3 regions of the Rhodovulum sulfidophilum DSM 1374 genome follow, and region 3 is predicted to be linked to each of the others. Evidence: riboswitches for the same ligand, from Rfam matches in the RefSeq annotation. Region 3 holds a riboswitch; each other region holds the start of a gene.

Region 1 (5,327 bases), on a different replicon from region 3:
CCTGCGCATCGAGCCACCACTGGGGCCGTGAGCTTACGAAGCTCGGTCATACTGTCCGGCTGATGCCGCCGATGTACGTCAAACCCTACGTGAAACGGGGCAAGTCCGATGCGGTCGATGCAGAAGCCATTTGCGAGGCCGTGACGCGGCCGACGATGCGGTTTGTCGAGATCAAGTCCGAGGACCAGCAGGCGCTTCTCTCCTTGCATCGCGCACGGGACTTCGTGGTTCGACAGCGCACTCAGTTGATCAACATGCTCCGAAGCCTGGCCGCGGAGTTCGGGATCGCCATCGCTCGGGGCGTCGCGCGGGCCATCGATTTTGCGAAAGGGATCATCGAGGGCAAGCAGTCCGGGTTCCCCGAGCTCGCCCAGGACGTTCTGCGGGTCCTCAGCCGTCAGCTGGTCGAGCTCCACAACCGCTTTCGCTGGTACGAGATCACGATGCGTATCCAGGCTCGTCTCAGCCGCCAGGCGCAACTCCTGCAGAGCATTCCCGGAGTTGGGCCGGTCACCGCCTCGGCCGTGGCCGCCACGATCGGATCGGGTCACCAGTTCAAGAGTGGGCGGGAATTTGCGGCGTGGCTTGGTCTGACACCGCGCAACCACTCCAGCGGTGGCAAGGAGCGCTTAGGGAAGATCACCAAGATGGGCGATCGGTATCTGCGTCAGCTTATCGTCGTCGGCATGACATCGCGTGTGCGGCAGGTCTCCAACCATCCGGAGCGTGCCGATCCCTGGCTGACGAAGCTGCTGCAGAGGAAGCCTGCCCGGCTCGCGACCGTCGCCATGGCGAACAAGACGGCGCGGATCATGTGGGCGGTGCTGACCAGGAACGAATCCTACCGACCTCACACAGCCTGAGACATACCGAAACAGCGAGATAGCAAGACCGACGATGTGATGGTGTACCCTTCAGCCGCAACGATCAGGAAGCTCCGCCGAATGTCCCGGGCGAAATTGCCCGCAAAGCAGATAGGAACCTGATCTGCGGATCCCATCAGGGCCAGCGGTGTGAACCGCGCAAACAGGCCGGACACAAGACTGCTTCTGAAAAGGTGCGCGAGATCATTTACGACTTGCTATGCGGGAGCCATCCACACAGGTCATTCGGCGCCTCAAGTCCGAGCCGCCCGTGGATCACGGAAGCGGATGATGTGGATGGCCCCTGCTCCCCCGGCGTCGCGATGTGCCATAGTGCAGTTGTCATCGACTGCTGAGAGAGGAGCCACCCAATGACAGTCAATACGGTCGGCCTGGATTTGGCCAAGGATGTCTTTCAGGTTCACGGGATTTCCGCGAATGGGCGCGTCATTTTCAACAAGACGGTGAAGCGCGCCAAGCTTCTGCAATTCTTCGAGGCCCTGCCGCCCTGCGTCGTCGGGATGGAGGCGTGTGGGTCCGCCCATCACTGGGGCCGCGAATTGGGCAAGCTCGGTCACGACGTCCGGCTGATGCCTGCGGGCTATGTGAAACCCTATGTGAAGCGGGGCAAGACCGACGCGGTCGATGCCGAGGCGATTTGCGAGGCGGTGCGCCGACCCACGATGCGCTTCGTCGAACTGAAGACGGAAGATCAGCAGGCGATCCTGGCGATCCACCGCACCCGCGATCTTGTGGTCCGGCAGCAAACCCAGATCGTGAACATGATCCGCAGCATCTTGCGCGAATTCGGCCACATCCTGCCGACCGGAGTGGGCGCCATCCTCACCTTTGCCAAACGCCACCTCGGCGGGGACCATCCCGACATGCCGGAACTGGCCAACGGTATTCTCGGGACGCTGTGCCATCAGCTGGTGGGCCTCAACACCCGGGTCGTCGGCTACACCAGGATGATCGAACAGCACGCCATGATGACGGCAGATGCCCGGCGGCTGATGCGCATACCCGGGATCGGTCCGATTACCGCCTCGGCCATCATCGCCACGATCGGCGATGCGAAACAATTCCGGACCGGGCGCGATCTGGCGGCCTGGCTGGGTCTGCCCCCCCCTGAACAAATCCAGCGGCGGCAAGGAGCGGCTCGGGAAGATCACCAAGAAGGGCGACCGCTACATCAGGAAGCTGCTGATCGTCGGCATGACGTCGCGCGCCTTGATGGCCAGGAAGCATCCCGAGCGTGCCGATCTCTGGACGCCGTGACTGCCCCCGCAACTGTAGGCGGCGAGCGACCCCGAAGCGACCACTGGGCAGCAAGGCCCGGGAAGGATCGGGGGAGCGGCGACCCGCGAGTCAGGAGACCTGCCATCTGTTCGATACCAACCCGGGCGGGGTGCCCCGGACGAGGAGCAGATAAGATGGACCATGCCGTCCTGAGACTATTGCTGCCGCCGGTTGACTCCGCCCCATTCGCGCGGAGGGCGCAATGCATCTTCACACCACGATCAACGGACCCATCATGGCGCCCGAAAGTCCTGAACGGGCCCGGGAACAGGGACAGTTGGGCTACATGCAATGGCTCGGTTCGATGCCCGGCAACGCGCCCTACAAGGACGAGGCGATCTACGCCTGTATCGCGGCCATGGATCTGGAGCGATCGAAACCGGCCGTCGCGGTGTTCTGCGAACTGATCCGGGCCTCCCTGCGTAAGCCGCTCCGCCGCCTTGATCTTGCCCTGCCCCGACCGCGACGGCGCGGAGGCGCAGCTGTACGACGTTCCCGCCTCTGAGACAGTCGGCGCGCGCCCCGCGCCGATCCGAGGATCAATTGCGCCGGACCGCATCGTGATCCCGCTCTCGCAGTGGGAAAGTGCGAATCATGTTCTGCATCCGAGGTCGAGGCCGACTATTTCACCAGCCTGTTAGGGGGCTTTCTGGGCGGAGCTTGACCCTTGGGCCGGAGAGGTCCCTTAGGCCTCAGCAAGATCCCGCGCATCGGGCGGCCCCCTCGTTTTCTCCGGGCAGACGCGTTCGCCCCTTACGCGTGGATTTTTCTTTCGAAAGATCGATTTTGGCGCAAATGGGTAGTTTGTGGGGTAAAGGGGGGGGCGAGGGTAGAAGGAAAAAGGTTGGAGACCTAAGACGAACTCGCGAGGATACAAGTATAATTCCAGAAAACGGGATCGTCGGAAGCGGCCCGCCTCGCGGCTAGGACAGTGGGGCAGAACGGGGCCACAGGATGACGATCAGAACCAGTTTCGCCGCGGTGATCGGCTGCAGTCTGCTTTGGGTGGCGGGATGCGGCGGCCCCGAAACCCCGGCGGATCAGCGTCTCGACGCCCTGCGCGAGGACGGTCCGTCCGAGGATCAGCGGAATGCCGCCGAGGCCGGTCTGGCGAAGACCATCGCCAAGGAACCCGGGCTGGCCGAGCTGGTCGCGCTTTACGGCGATCCCTCCGAGGCGCCCGCGGGCGGGGCGGCGCTGCCGGACCTGCTGAAGACCGCGCTGGACCGGAACTCGAAAATCGGCCGCGCCGCGCAGGAGATCAGCCTGGCCGACGCGCAGCACATGAACGCCGTCTTCGGGTATCTGCCGCAGGTCTCGTTCACATTCTCGCGTGACCACCTGAACCAGCGGGTGATCTCGTCCGACAACAAGGTCTACGAGAAGGGCCAGACATCCTATCCGGTGCGCACCACGGTCGCCAGCGTCACCCAGCCGATCTACGACATGAGCCGGATCTTCGGCATACGCTATGCGCGCAATGCCCAGTCGGTGGCCGAGGTCGACTATATCGGTGCCGTGCGCGACGTCACATACGAGGTTTTCGACAACTACATCGTCGCCAACCAGGCCCGCGACCGTGCCCGCGCTCTGGCCGCGCGCCAGCGGCTGTTCGACCGCCAGATCGGCAGCCGCGACACGCTGACCGATATCGGTCTGGACGACGACACCGAAAGCGCCTCGTTGCGCAGCGAGCGCGATTCCATCGCCGCCGAGGAGGCGCTGGAAATGGCCCGCTATGCCGCGGCGGTCAGCGCCCTGGCCGAACTGACCGGGACCGTGGTGCGCGAGATCAAGCCGCTTCGCTTCCCGAACGGGATGCTGCGCGCGGACCGGCGCACCGGCGAGGGCGACGCGGTGGCCCGCGGGCTGGAAGACAACCCGGCGATCATGTCGGCGGCGCTTGCAGTTGTGGGTGCCGGGCTCGACAGGCACCGGGCGCTGGCGGCCGAGACGATGCCGGTGGTCGACGCCTATGCCACGCTGGAAAACGAGCACCGCTCCGGCAGCCGGTTCGGCGGCGGGTCGCATAGCGACGACCTGACCGTGGGCGTCAGCCTGACCGTGCCGCTCTTCAACTCGAACGGCCGCGGCTATGTTTCGCGCGAGAAATCGGTCGAGCTGCGTGCCGCGACGATGGAATATTATGCCCGCCGCCGCGCGGTCGAGACCGAGATCCGCTCTACCCATTCCCGCATGGCCGAGCTGCGCCGCGCGATCTTCCGCTCCTCGGAATCGGCCCAGCAGGCCCGGAAGGCGCTGGACGCCGAACGCGGCCGGGTCGCCAGCGGCCAAAGCGTCGATCTGGTTGTCGCCGCACGCGAACTGCGGCTGAACAAGGCCACCGAGCGGGTGAGCTACTATCAGGCGGAATACCTCCGGTCCTGGACCCGGCTGCACTATCTGATGGGTGCCGACCTCACGAAGCTCGAGTTGTGATGGGCGGGTGCGGTCTGATTCTTGCCGTTGCGGTCGCGGTCCTGCCCGCGGCTGTTTCGGCGCAGACCAGCCCGGAAGACTTCGCCCTGCGCGCCCGCTCGGTAGCGGGCGCGATTCCGCTGCTGCGGCCGGGACAGTTCAACTGCACGATCAAGCCGCTGCGGGTGGTCGAGGTGACCTCGGCCATCACCGGCGTCGCCGCGCGCGTGCTGGTTCGTCCCGGGCAGCAGGTGGCGGCAGGCGATCCGTTGGTCGAGCTCGACGCGGCGATGGCCCGGGCCGAGCTTGCGCTGGGCGAGGCGCGCGCCTCGGACGACAGCGCCCTGAGGGCCTCGATCCTGCGCCGCGACGGTCTGGCCCGCAAAGAAGAGCGTCTGGCCCGCGGCTTGGCCCGCGGCGCCGTCAGCCCCGCCGATCACGACGACGCGGCGCTGGAGCTGGCGCTGGCCGCAGCCGATGTAGAACGCCAGAAGGCGGCGCTGGAAATGGCCGCGCTGGATCTGGCCAAGACCCGGATCGCGGTCGAGAACACTCTGATCGCGGCGCCGGTGGCGGGCATGATCGGCGAAGACCTGATCGACCCGGGCGAGGGCACCTCGGCCGGGCCGCTGGCCACGATCTATGTCAATCAGCCGCTCCGGGTCGAGGCCTTCGTGCCGTCCTCGGCGCTGCCCGATTTCGTTGCCGCCGCGCGGCACGACATCGTCGTCAACGACGATGTCGCGC
Region 2 (5,327 bases), on a different replicon from region 3:
CTAACCTCGGCGCGGGAACGGGGGCGTTCGGGCTGCAGACGTTCCGAGCAAGAGGGCCACGGGATTGTCACACATCGACCGACACCTTTCCAATCGGGTTGGAGCAACAGGCAAGGATGTATCCCGCTTCAACATCGTCCTCGGAGATGCCGCCATTGTGGACCATGTGCACCTCGCCCGAAAGCTTCCGGATCCTGCAGGTGCCGCAGACGCCGAAGGTGCACCCGGAGGGGATGTTCAGCCCGTTGGCGCGGGCGGCGGCGAGGATCGTGTCGGTCTCGGCCACTTTCACCGTGACGCCGGAGGCGGCAAAGGTCAGCTCGACCTGCGCGCTCTCATCCGGAACGACGTCGTCGAGTTCCGTAAGGTCGGCTTCGGTCGTCGCGGGGGCCTGGAAGCTCTCCTGGTGGTAGCGGTCCATGTCGTAGCCAAGCCCCTGCAGCGCCTCGCGGACCGCACGCATGAAGGGCTCGGGGCCACAGCAGAACACCTCGCGCTCGAGGTAATCGGGCGCCATCAGACCCAGCATCAACTGGTTGAATTGTCCCTGGAAGCCGATCCAGGGCGCGTAGCGGTCCGGTCTTTCCACAACCCATTTCAGGTCGATCCCCGGCACACGCGACGCCATGTGTTCCAGCCGTTCGCGGAAGATGATCTCGCCCGGTCTGCGGGCACAGTTGACGAAGACGATATCCGGCTCCAGGCCCAGATCGAACATGTAGGTCGTCATCGACATCACCGGCGTGATGCCGGAGCCGGCCGAGATGAAGAGGTATTTCTCTGCCGGGTGGTTGAGGTGGCTGAAGACGCCCGCGGGCCCGAGCGCCCTGACCCGTGTTCCGGGCGTGAGGTTGTCGAGCAGCCAGCGCGTGCCGAGGCTGTCCGGCTGGGCCTTGGTCGTGATCGAGATCGAGCGCGGCCGCGACGGCGAGGAGGAGATCGTGTAGGTCCGGTGCACGGTCCCGCCCGGCATCGGGATTTCCAGCGTCAGGAACTGTCCCGGCAGAAAGTCGAACAGCGCCCCCGACGGCGCCCGGAAAGTGAAGGTCGCCGTATTGGGAACCTCGGGAATGACCGAGACGCATTCCAGCATCTCATTGTCCGACCAGATCGCCCGGTCCGGAAGGGTCGACAAGTCGTTCATGGGCTCACTCCGCTGCCAGGGCGACGGAACCGAGCCGTCCGGTCATGGTGTTGCAATACCAGTCGACGAAGCCCATCACCCCGGTCTCGTGAACCGGCGAATAGGGCCCGGGCTCGTAGGCCGGCGAGTCGATGCCTTGCTGGTTGTCCTCCACCACGCGCCGGTCCTCGTCATTGGTGACCGTCCAGACCTCCGTCAGGCGCGTGAGGTCGTAGTCCCGCCCCTCGACGGCCTCCTTGTGGACAAGCCATTTGGTCGTCACTTCGGTGGTCGTCGCCGTCAGCGGCGTGATCCGGAACAGGATGGAATGATCCGGAAGGAAATGGTTCCATGTCGTCGGGTAGTGGTATTTCAGCAGGGTTCCCGCCGTATCGTCCCGCACCCGTCCGAGGATGCGGGTGACTGCGGGCTTGAGGTCCATCGTGAAGCTTCTGGCCCCGGGCAGAAGCGGCATGCGCGCCAGCCGGTACTGGAAATCGGAGGACATCCGGAACTGCGCGGGATAGCCCTGCGCCTCCATGCGGTCGAAATGCGCCTGCAGATGCGGTGGGGTCGCGCCCTCCTTGATACCGGTCACGGTCGGATCGTCGGTGAAGGAACGGCAGAGGCCCGGGTGATTGCCGCCGCAATGGTAGCACTCGCGATTGTTCTCCCAGACCAGCTTCCAGTTGCCGTTCTCGACGATGGTCGACTCGAAGGCGACCTTGGCATCGGTCAGGTCATGCACGGCCAGATAGGGCCGGGCGAGATCGGCGAAGGCATCGAAATCGGGGGCGGCATCGGCAAGGCAGATGTAGACGAGGCCCTCCAGTTCACGACAGTGAACCGGTTTCAGCCCATGCGCCGAGGCGTCGAAATCGGGGCCCATGTCCCGCGCCCAGAGGAGCCGGCCGTCAAGCTCGTAGGTCCATTGGTGATAGGGGCAGACGAGCTTCGGCAGGTTGCCCTTCGCGCCCTTGCAGATGATCGAGCCGCGATGGCGGCAGGAATTGTGGAAGGCGCGGATCGTCCCGTCCTGACCGCGCACGAGGATCACGCGGTAGGCGCCAACCTTGTGCGTGACGAAAGATCCCGGCTTTTCAAGCTCGCAGGCCGGGATCGCGAAGAGCCAGTCGCGATACCAGATGGTCTCCAGATCCGCCTCGAAAATGGCGGGATCGGTGTAGAAGGGCCGCTCGAGCGCATAGCCCGGTTTGCGTTCGGCCAGAAGACGCGGAAGATCGTGTTTCATCTGCGGTGTTCCTGCCCGCGCCCCGCGGGTCGAATGCTGGGGCGGAGGACGGGCAGTGCCGGGAGGGATGGCGTCCGGCCACCCCCACACGGGCGTCTGCACCGCCACCCGCGGTTGACGTCTCATGCAAGGCTGGTTTCCGGACTTCGGGCATGGCCTTCTGGCCAGGCATGACGCCTTCCCGGAGCATGTCGCCCCAGTGGTTTTCGCCATGCCCTTCGCGCCGTTACCGTTGCGGGGGCAGTGCCGGAATTGCACCGGCTTCCCAATTCTCCGCTGTCACCAGCGGCACCTTGCCCTTTCTGTTTACCAAGCCGGCCTCCCGCAGCTTACACGAAAACGACTTCGTCGAGCTGGAAAGCGCCACGCCCAAGGGCGTTCTTTGGCGAAACCAATACCTATATATTGACACCAATCGTCGCAGCCCCTCAATATGCAGATGCTTTGGTGCCCGCGACTCGCGTCAAGGGCCAAGAGGGAAGCCGGTGCAAATCCGGCACTGCCCCCGCAACTGTAAGCGGCGAGCGACGCTGACACGCCACTGGGATGCGTCCCGGGAAGGCCGGCCGAGCAACGACCCGCAAGCCAGGAAACCTGCCAGAGCGCAAAAGATGACGACCGAAGGCGGAGGGCCTCGGGGCGCACATGCGAGATTGGCAGACGACACCATTCGTCACGCCAGGCTGTGTCCCTTGCCTGAAGAACAATGAAAGGGGACCAGCAATGTCCATCATCGTCTATTCCAAGCCGGCCTGCGTGCAATGTACGGCCACCACCCGCGCGCTCGAGGCCCGCGGCCTTCCCTACGAGCTGATCGACCTGACCGAGGACGACAAGGCTTTCGCCCATGTCTCGGAACTGGGCTACCGGCAGTTGCCGGTCGTGGTCGCGGGCAAGGATCACTGGGCGGGCTTCCGTCCCGACCTGATCGGCCGGCTGGCCTGAGCGCCATGGCGGGGCTCGTCTATTTTTCCTCACGCTCGGGCAACACGGCGCGCTTCGTCGAGCGGCTGGGCCTGCCTGCGGTGCGGATCCCGATCTCGGGCGACGATCTGCCCCGCCCCGATACGCCCTTCGCGCTGATCTGCCCGACCTATGCCGATGGCGAAGGGCGCGGCGCGGTGCCGAAACAGGTAATCCGCTTTCTCAACGACCCCGCACGGCGCGCGCTCCTGCGGGGCGTGATCGCCAGCGGCAACCGCAATTTCGGCACCACCTATGCGCTGTCCGGCGAGGTCATCTCGCGCAAGTGCAGGGTGCCGGTGCTCTACCGTTTCGAGCTTGCCGGCACCGATACCGATATCGCCCGCGTTCGCGATGGGTTGGACAAATTCTGGGAGATGGAATGCTTGACCGTGTAACCGACGCAAAACCGGCAAAGCCCGACAGCACGCTCGACTACCACGCGCTGAACGCGATGTTGAACCTCTATGACGAGGACGGGACCATCCGTTTCGAGGCCGACCGCATGGCCGCGCGGCAGTATTTCCTGCAGCACGTCAACCGGAACACGGTCTTCTTCCACTCGCTCGACGAGAAGCTCGGCTATCTCGTGGACGAGGGGTATTACGAGGCCGACGTGCTTGACCAGTATCCGCGCGCCTTCCTGCATCGGATCTGGGACGCGGCCTATGCCAGGAAGTTCCGCTTTCCGACCTTCCTCGGGGCCTTCAAATACTACACCAGCTACACGCTGAAGACCCGCGACGGGCAGCGCTACCTCGAGCGCTACGAGGACCGCGTGGTCATGGTCGCGCTCGCGCTCGCCCGCGGCGACGAGGCGCTGGCCATGTCCTTCATGGACGAGATCATCTCGGGACGGTTCCAGCCCGCCACGCCCACCTTCCTGAATGCCGGGAAAAAGTCGCGGGGCGAGCTGATCTCGTGCTTCCTTCTCAGGGTCGAGGACAACATGGAGTCCATCGGCCGCGCCATCAATTCCGCGCTGCAACTCAGCAAGCGCGGCGGGGGCGTGGCCCTGATGCTGACCAATATCCGCGAGCATGGCGCCCCCATCAAGGGCATCGAGAACCAGTCCTCGGGCGTGATCCCCGTGATGAAGCTTCTCGAGGATTCCTTCTCCTATGCCAACCAGCTGGGCGCGCGGCAGGGGGCGGGAGCGGTCTACCTGAATGCCCATCACCCCGACATCCTGCGCTTTCTCGACACCAAGCGCGAGAACGCGGACGAGAAGATCCGCATCAAGACGCTGAGCCTCGGCGTGGTGATCCCCGACGTGACCTTCGAACTCGCCAAGCAGAACGAGGAAATGTATCTGTTCTCGCCGCATGACGTCGAGAAGGTCTACGGCATGCCCTTCTCGGACATCTCGGTGACCGAGAAATACGACGAGATGGTCGGCGACAAGCGCATCCGCAAGCAGAAGATCAACGCGCGCGAATTCTTCCAGACGCTGGCCGAGATCCAGTTCGAAAGCGGCTACCCCTACATCATGTTCGAGGACACGGTGAACCGCGCGAACCCTGTCGCGGGGCGGATCGCCATGTCGAACCTGTGCTCCGAGATCCTGCAGGTGAACGAGGCCAGCGCGTTCAACGACGACCTCAGCTATCGCCATCTCGGCACCGACATTTCCTGCAATCTCGGATCGCTGAACATCGCGGCCACGATGGACGGGCCGGATTTCGGCGGCACTGTCGAGGCCGCCATCCGTGCGCTGACTGCGGTGTCCGAGATGTCGGCCATCGACTCGGTCCCGTCGATCCGGCGCGGCAATGACGAGGCCCATGCGGTGGGCCTTGGCCAGATGAACCTGCACGGCTTCCTTGCGCGCGAGCGTATTCATTACGGCAGCCCGGAAGGCATCGACTTCACCCGCGCCTATTTCGCCGCCGTGGCCTATCACGCGATCCGCGCCTCGAATGCGCTGGCGCGGGAAAAAGGGCAAAGCTTCAAGGGCTTCGAAGCATCGAAATACGCCGATGGCACGTT
Region 3 (5,327 bases):
AAGGTGGTCTCGGTCGGGCCATGGGCCAGCACCGTGCCCTTCACCAGAATCGTGCGGTCGCAGAATTCCGGCACCGAGCCCAGATTATGGGTCGAGACCAGCATCACCCGGCCCTCCTGCTTCAGCGCGCGCAGAAGCGCGATGATCTGTTCCTCGGTCTTCACGTCGACGCCGGTGAAGGGCTCGTCGAGCAGGATCACCTGCCCGTCCTGGGCCAGCGCGCGGGCCAGGAAGACACGCTTTTTCTGGCCGCCCGACAGCTCGCCGATCTGGCGGTGGCGGAAATCGCGCATCCCCACCCGGCCGAGCGCGGCATCGACCGCCGCGCGGTCCGCCTTCGCGGGACGCCGCAGAAAGCCCATATGCCCGTAGCGGCCCATCATCACCACATCCTCGACCAGAACCGGGAAGGACCAGTCGACCTCCTCGGATTGCGGCACGTAGGAGATGAGGTTGCGGCGCAGCGCCTCCTTCACGCCGAGGCCCAGCAGGCGGATATCGCCCTGCGCCACCGGCACGAAGCCCATGATCGCCTTGAACAGCGTGGATTTCCCGGCGCCATTGACCCCGACAAGGGCGGTGACGGTGCCGCGCGGGATCCGGAACGAGGCATTCCTCAGCGCGGTATGGCCGTTGCGGTAGGTGACCGTCACCCCGCGCGCCTCGATGCCGCTGCCCGGATCCGCGGCGTCGGGCCGCGCCGCCCCGGTCTTCTGCAGCTCATCCTTCATGCTGTCCCTCCTGCCGGAAAGGCCCCACCGGATGTTGCGCACCGGAAGGGCCGTCTGCCCCACCGGGCGTCTAGTTCGTGGTCGCGCTCAGCCCGTCCGCCACGGTCTGCGACGTGACCCTCAGCAGGTCGAGATAACTCGGGACCGGCCCGCCCGGTTCCGAAAGGCTGTCGACATAGAGCACGCCGCCATAGCTGGCGCCGGTCTCGCGCGCGACCTGTTCGGCCGGGGCGGTGTTGACGGTGCTTTCGCAGAAGACCACCGGAACATGGTTCTGCCTCACCCCGTCGATCACCGCGCGCACCTGCTGCGGCGTCCCCATCTGATCGGCATTCATCGGCCAGAGATACAGCTCCTTCATCCCGAAATCGCGTGCCAGGTAGCTGAACGCGCCCTCGCAGGTGACCAGCCAGCGCTTCGCCTCGGGAATGGTCGCGATCTCGGCCTTCAGGGGCTCGAGCGTGGCGCGCAGCTCGTCCTTGTAGGCGCTGGCATTCCTGACATAGGTCGCGGCATTCCGGGGGTCGTGCTCGGCAAAGGCTTCGAGAATATTGTCGATATAGACAAGCGCATTGTCGAGCCCCATCCAGGCATGCGGGTTGGGTTTGCCCTGATAGGCGCCCTCGGCGATCGGGATCGGGTCGATGCCGTCGGTCAGCGTGACCGAAGGGACATCGCCGAGATGATCCAGGAACTGCTGGAACCAGAGCTCGAGGTTCAACCCGTTCGACAGGATCAGGTCGGCATCCTGCGCCCGGACGATGTCGCGCGGCGTCGGCTCGTAGCCGTGGATCTCGGCCCCCGGCTTGGTGATCGACACCACATCGGCCGCATCGCCCGCCACATGCCGGGCCATGTCGGCCAGAACCGTGAAGGTCGTCACCACCTTCATCCGGTCCTCGTCCGCAAGCGCAGGGCCCGCCATCAGCCCGGCCGTGGCCGCCATCCCCATCATGCGTGTCATCTTCAAGCTCATGGACCATCCTTTCCCTGTTCGAGCGATCGTCATGCATGGCCCCAGTTGCAAGCCAGTCGCAGATACAGATAGCAGATCCACCCCTTATTGCAACTCATTTGCAGATAGAGACCTCGCGAGAGGGCTGAACCCCGCGGCGCGCCTCTCGGGCCGTCGGACAAGACAGGGCAGGCTGTCGTCAAGACGGATGACCTTGACAGGCGTTCGTGCTATGGGATCGCTTCAGCCCGACCGGCCCGCTCCGATGTCGGGCACGCGACATCACGGACGGAGCGGACGCCCCATGACCAAAGCCAATCACGAGTCCCTGCTCGACATCTGTCGGCGGCACGGTCTGCGCATCACCGGGCAACGCCGGGTCATCCTCGAGGTGCTGGACGCGTCCGGGGATCATCCCGATGTCGAGGAACTGCACCGCCGGGTTGCCGCCATCGAGCCGGGGATCAACATCGCCACCGTCTACCGGACGATGAACAAGCTTGCCGAGAAGGGGCTGATCGAACGCCACATGTTCGAGGACGGACGCCTGCGCTACGAACCCGCGCCCGAACAGCATCACGACCATTTCATCAATCTCGAGACCGGCGAGGTGGTCGAATTCAGGTCCGACGAGATCGAGCGGCTTCAGGAAGAGATCGCCCGCAAGCACGGCTTCGAGATCGTCAGCCACAAGCTGGAACTCTATGTCAGGGCGCGCAAACCCCGCTGACCGGGCGGTCGCAGGGGCCGACCCTGCAGCTACCTCATTATTATCATGAAAACTTCTGACAGCGGGACGCATTGACAGTCGCGCGCCGCTCTCGCATCTCTGGCGCCGTTCAGGTGCCGGATCGATGTCCGGTTAAAAGGGAATCCGGGAAGGCCCGTCGGCCGGATCCGGAACTGCCCCCGCAACTGTAGGCGGACAGCCTGCCCGACATGCCACTGGCCGATCGCGCCGGGAAGGCCGGGCAAGGCGCTCATCCGCGAGTCAGGAAACCTGCCTGAACCGATCACCTGTTCCGGCCGCGTGGGGCGTGTCGGGAGCGGCTTTCCGCAAGGGTGGCACCGCCGCTCCGCGACGCGCGTCGTGGGGTTTCGTTTCCAGTTCCGGCGCGCGCCGAGCGCGGGCCGTTCGAAAGGCATGTCACGATGACGACCGAAGATACCTCCTCCTCCCTCCGCCCTGCGCTTCCCCGGGCAGATCATGTCGGCTCGCTGTTGCGTCCGCAGGCGATTGCCGGGGCCAGGATGCAGGGCCTGAAAGGCGCCGAGCTCCGCGCCGTCGAGGACCGCGAAATCGCCGCCCTGGTCGCGATGCAGAAGGAGGCCGGGCTCCGGGTCTTCACCGATGGCGAGGCTCGCCGCCAGTTCTGGCATTACGATTTCATGGGGATGCTGACCGGGCTGGACATGAAGCCCTCGACCCGCAGCCTGCCGTTCCAGACAAAGCACAAGACCCCGCCCATCGAGGCGCATCTGACCGGGCCGCTGAATTTCCCCGCCGATCACCCGATGCTGCGGCATTTCACCTATGTCAGGGATCTGGTGGCGCCGGGCGAGGGCATCGCCAAGATCTCGATCCCCGGCCCGTCGGCCTGCCATTACCGGATGGTTCCCGAGAATATCGAGCACAAGCCCTATCTGGATCAGGAGCTGATGTTCCATGACATCGCCGCGACCTACCGCAAGGCGGTGCACGCCTTCTACAAGGCCGGTTGCCGCTATCTGCAGCTGGACGACATCTTCTTCGCCTATCTCGGCGACGAGAAACAGCGCGAGGAGCGCCGCGCCATGGGCCAGGATCCCGACGAGCTGGTACGCAAATATGCCTGGATGCTGGAAGAGGCGATCAAGGATCGCCCGGCCGACATGGTGATCGGGATGCATATGTGCCGCGGCAATTTCCGGTCGTCGCATGTGGCCGAAGGCGGCTATCACGGCGCGGCCGATGCGATCTTCAACACCACCTCGGTCGACATCTACCTGATGGAATACGACACCGAGCGCGCCGGGGGGCTGGAACCTCTGGCCAGTCTGCCGAAGGGCCGCAAGCGGGTCATGCCCGGCTTCATCACCACCAAGACCGGCAAGCTGGAATCGCTGGACTGGATCAGGGCGAAATATGACGAGGCATCGAAATATGTCGATATCGACCAGCTCGGGGTCGCGCCCCAATGCGGGTTCGCCTCGACCGAGCACGGCAACGAGATCACCGAGGACGACCAGAAGCGCAAGCTGGAACTGGTGGTGAAGACCGCAGAGGCGATCTGGGGCGAAAGCTGAGGCAAGAGGCTGGCGGGGCGGCGCGTGAAGGCCCGTCCCGCCGCTCCCGGACCGGAGACAGGCCCCGTCTTGTCTCCTGCGGGCGCCCTTGCGCCGGGATCTTCCGGCAGGGTCCCGACCGGCCGGGGTGCGCCGCTCTCCGGCCGGGGCACCCACCCCCAAGGAAGACGCCGACAAGGCCTGGATCCGGAAAGCCGTCGCTCCGCCCGGCGCCTGGATCGCGAACAGGCCCGTCGCGACGAGAACATGCGCCGACGCCACCTTTCGCGACAGGTATCCGACCTCTTTCCCGGCCGGTTTCGTTCGGCGGCCGGGTCCGGGGCGCGGGGCCTGAGCCCATTCGCCCGGCGGTACGGCGTTACCGTCCCTCGCCGATCAGTTCCAGACGCCGCGGGTCGGTCACGGTGACATGGCGGCGGCGGCTGGCCACGATGCCCGCCTTTTCCCAGGCGCTCAGCAGGCGGCTGACGCTATGCAGCGTCGTGCCGGTCATCTCCGAAATGTCCTGCCGCGTCACCGGAAAGGCGATCTCGATCCCCTCCTGCCCCTTGCGGCCGGACTGGTCGATCAGCCGCAACAGGGCACCGGCCACGCGCTGCTCCACCTGTTGCGTGGCCATCTCGATGAGGCGCGCGTTCATCTCGCCGACACGGGTGCCGACGGTCCTGTAGCCCTCTTCGGCAAATCCGTCATAGCGGTCCACGAAGCCGTCCCAGAGGCTCATCGGCCAGGACAGGGTCAGACATTCCCGCGCGCAGACCGCCGTGGCGGGATAGGTCTCGCGCCGCAGCGCCCGGGCAATCCCGAAAAGCTGCCCCGACGGGATATGGAGCGCGGTCACCGCGTCGCCTTCGGCAGTGATGCGCATGACCCGGATCACGCCGTCCATCAGCAGGTGGAAGCGCTCCGCCGGATGCCCCTCGCGGAACACGGCCGCGCCCTCGTCAAAGCGCCGCGCGGTGGCCAGATCGAGGATCTCGCGGATCTGCCCCCGGTCGAGCCGCCGGAACGGGCCGACATGCTGCAACAGGCTTTCATCCAGTTTTCCGATCATGAACCGGCCCCGAGTTTGTCGAAACGCAACGAGGTCTGGCCCGCGATACCGCAAAAGGGAAGCCATGAAACGCATGTGACGGTGAAAGGAGGCATGCGATGCGACATCCGGTTGCCCTCCCCCTTGCCGCAGCCCCCACCGCCCGTGCCGCATCGGCGACCCCTCTTGATGTGAAGATGCCGGATCGCGGCAATGCCGGGGGGATGGTGTCGAAGCCCGCTTTCGGCGAGGCCCGGCAGGACGACACCATCCGCGTCGCCCCGACCGGGACGGCGCCGGATGCCCCCGGCATCGACGGCAT

Evidence for each region. Region 3 has a riboswitch for cobalamin ahead of A6W98_RS19565 (5-methyltetrahydropteroyltriglutamate--homocysteine S-methyltransferase). Riboswitches for the same ligand answer to the same signal wherever they lie in the genome.
Region 1: another riboswitch for cobalamin. It lies ahead of A6W98_RS18250 (hypothetical protein); the one in region 3 lies ahead of A6W98_RS19565 (5-methyltetrahydropteroyltriglutamate--homocysteine S-methyltransferase).
Region 2: another riboswitch for cobalamin. It lies ahead of nrdH (glutaredoxin-like protein NrdH); the one in region 3 lies ahead of A6W98_RS19565 (5-methyltetrahydropteroyltriglutamate--homocysteine S-methyltransferase).

The regions. Positions count from the first base shown of each region.
Region 1 is NZ_CP015418.1:3,931,998-3,937,324, reverse strand. It holds gene A6W98_RS18260 (IS110 family RNA-guided transposase) at 1-863, shown strand, start outside; partial or broken gene A6W98_RS22430 (IS110 family RNA-guided transposase) at 1,235-1,936, shown strand; partial or broken gene A6W98_RS22425 (transposase) at 1,935-2,066, shown strand; cobalamin riboswitch at 2,081-2,262, shown strand; gene A6W98_RS18250 (hypothetical protein) at 2,365-2,667, shown strand; gene A6W98_RS18245 (TolC family protein) at 3,117-4,601, shown strand; gene A6W98_RS18240 (efflux RND transporter periplasmic adaptor subunit) at 4,601-5,327, shown strand, end outside.
Region 2 is NZ_CP015418.1:66,808-72,134, reverse strand. It holds partial or broken gene A6W98_RS20725 (IS5/IS1182 family transposase) at 1-4, shown strand, start outside; gene A6W98_RS00295 (FAD-binding oxidoreductase) at 68-1,144, opposite strand; gene A6W98_RS00290 (aromatic ring-hydroxylating oxygenase subunit alpha) at 1,149-2,375, opposite strand; cobalamin riboswitch at 2,489-2,686, opposite strand; cobalamin riboswitch at 2,804-2,991, shown strand; gene nrdH (glutaredoxin-like protein NrdH) at 3,099-3,320, shown strand; gene nrdI (class Ib ribonucleoside-diphosphate reductase assembly flavoprotein NrdI) at 3,326-3,736, shown strand; gene nrdE (class 1b ribonucleoside-diphosphate reductase subunit alpha) at 3,721-5,327, shown strand, end outside.
Region 3 is NZ_CP015419.1:96,677-102,003, forward strand. It holds gene A6W98_RS19550 (manganese/iron ABC transporter ATP-binding protein) at 1-731, opposite strand, end outside; gene A6W98_RS19555 (metal ABC transporter substrate-binding protein) at 802-1,707, opposite strand; gene A6W98_RS19560 (Fur family transcriptional regulator) at 1,991-2,416, shown strand; cobalamin riboswitch at 2,511-2,708, shown strand; gene A6W98_RS19565 (5-methyltetrahydropteroyltriglutamate--homocysteine S-methyltransferase) at 2,839-3,972, shown strand; gene A6W98_RS19570 (Crp/Fnr family transcriptional regulator) at 4,331-5,023, opposite strand; gene A6W98_RS19575 (cupredoxin domain-containing protein) at 5,125-5,327, shown strand, end outside.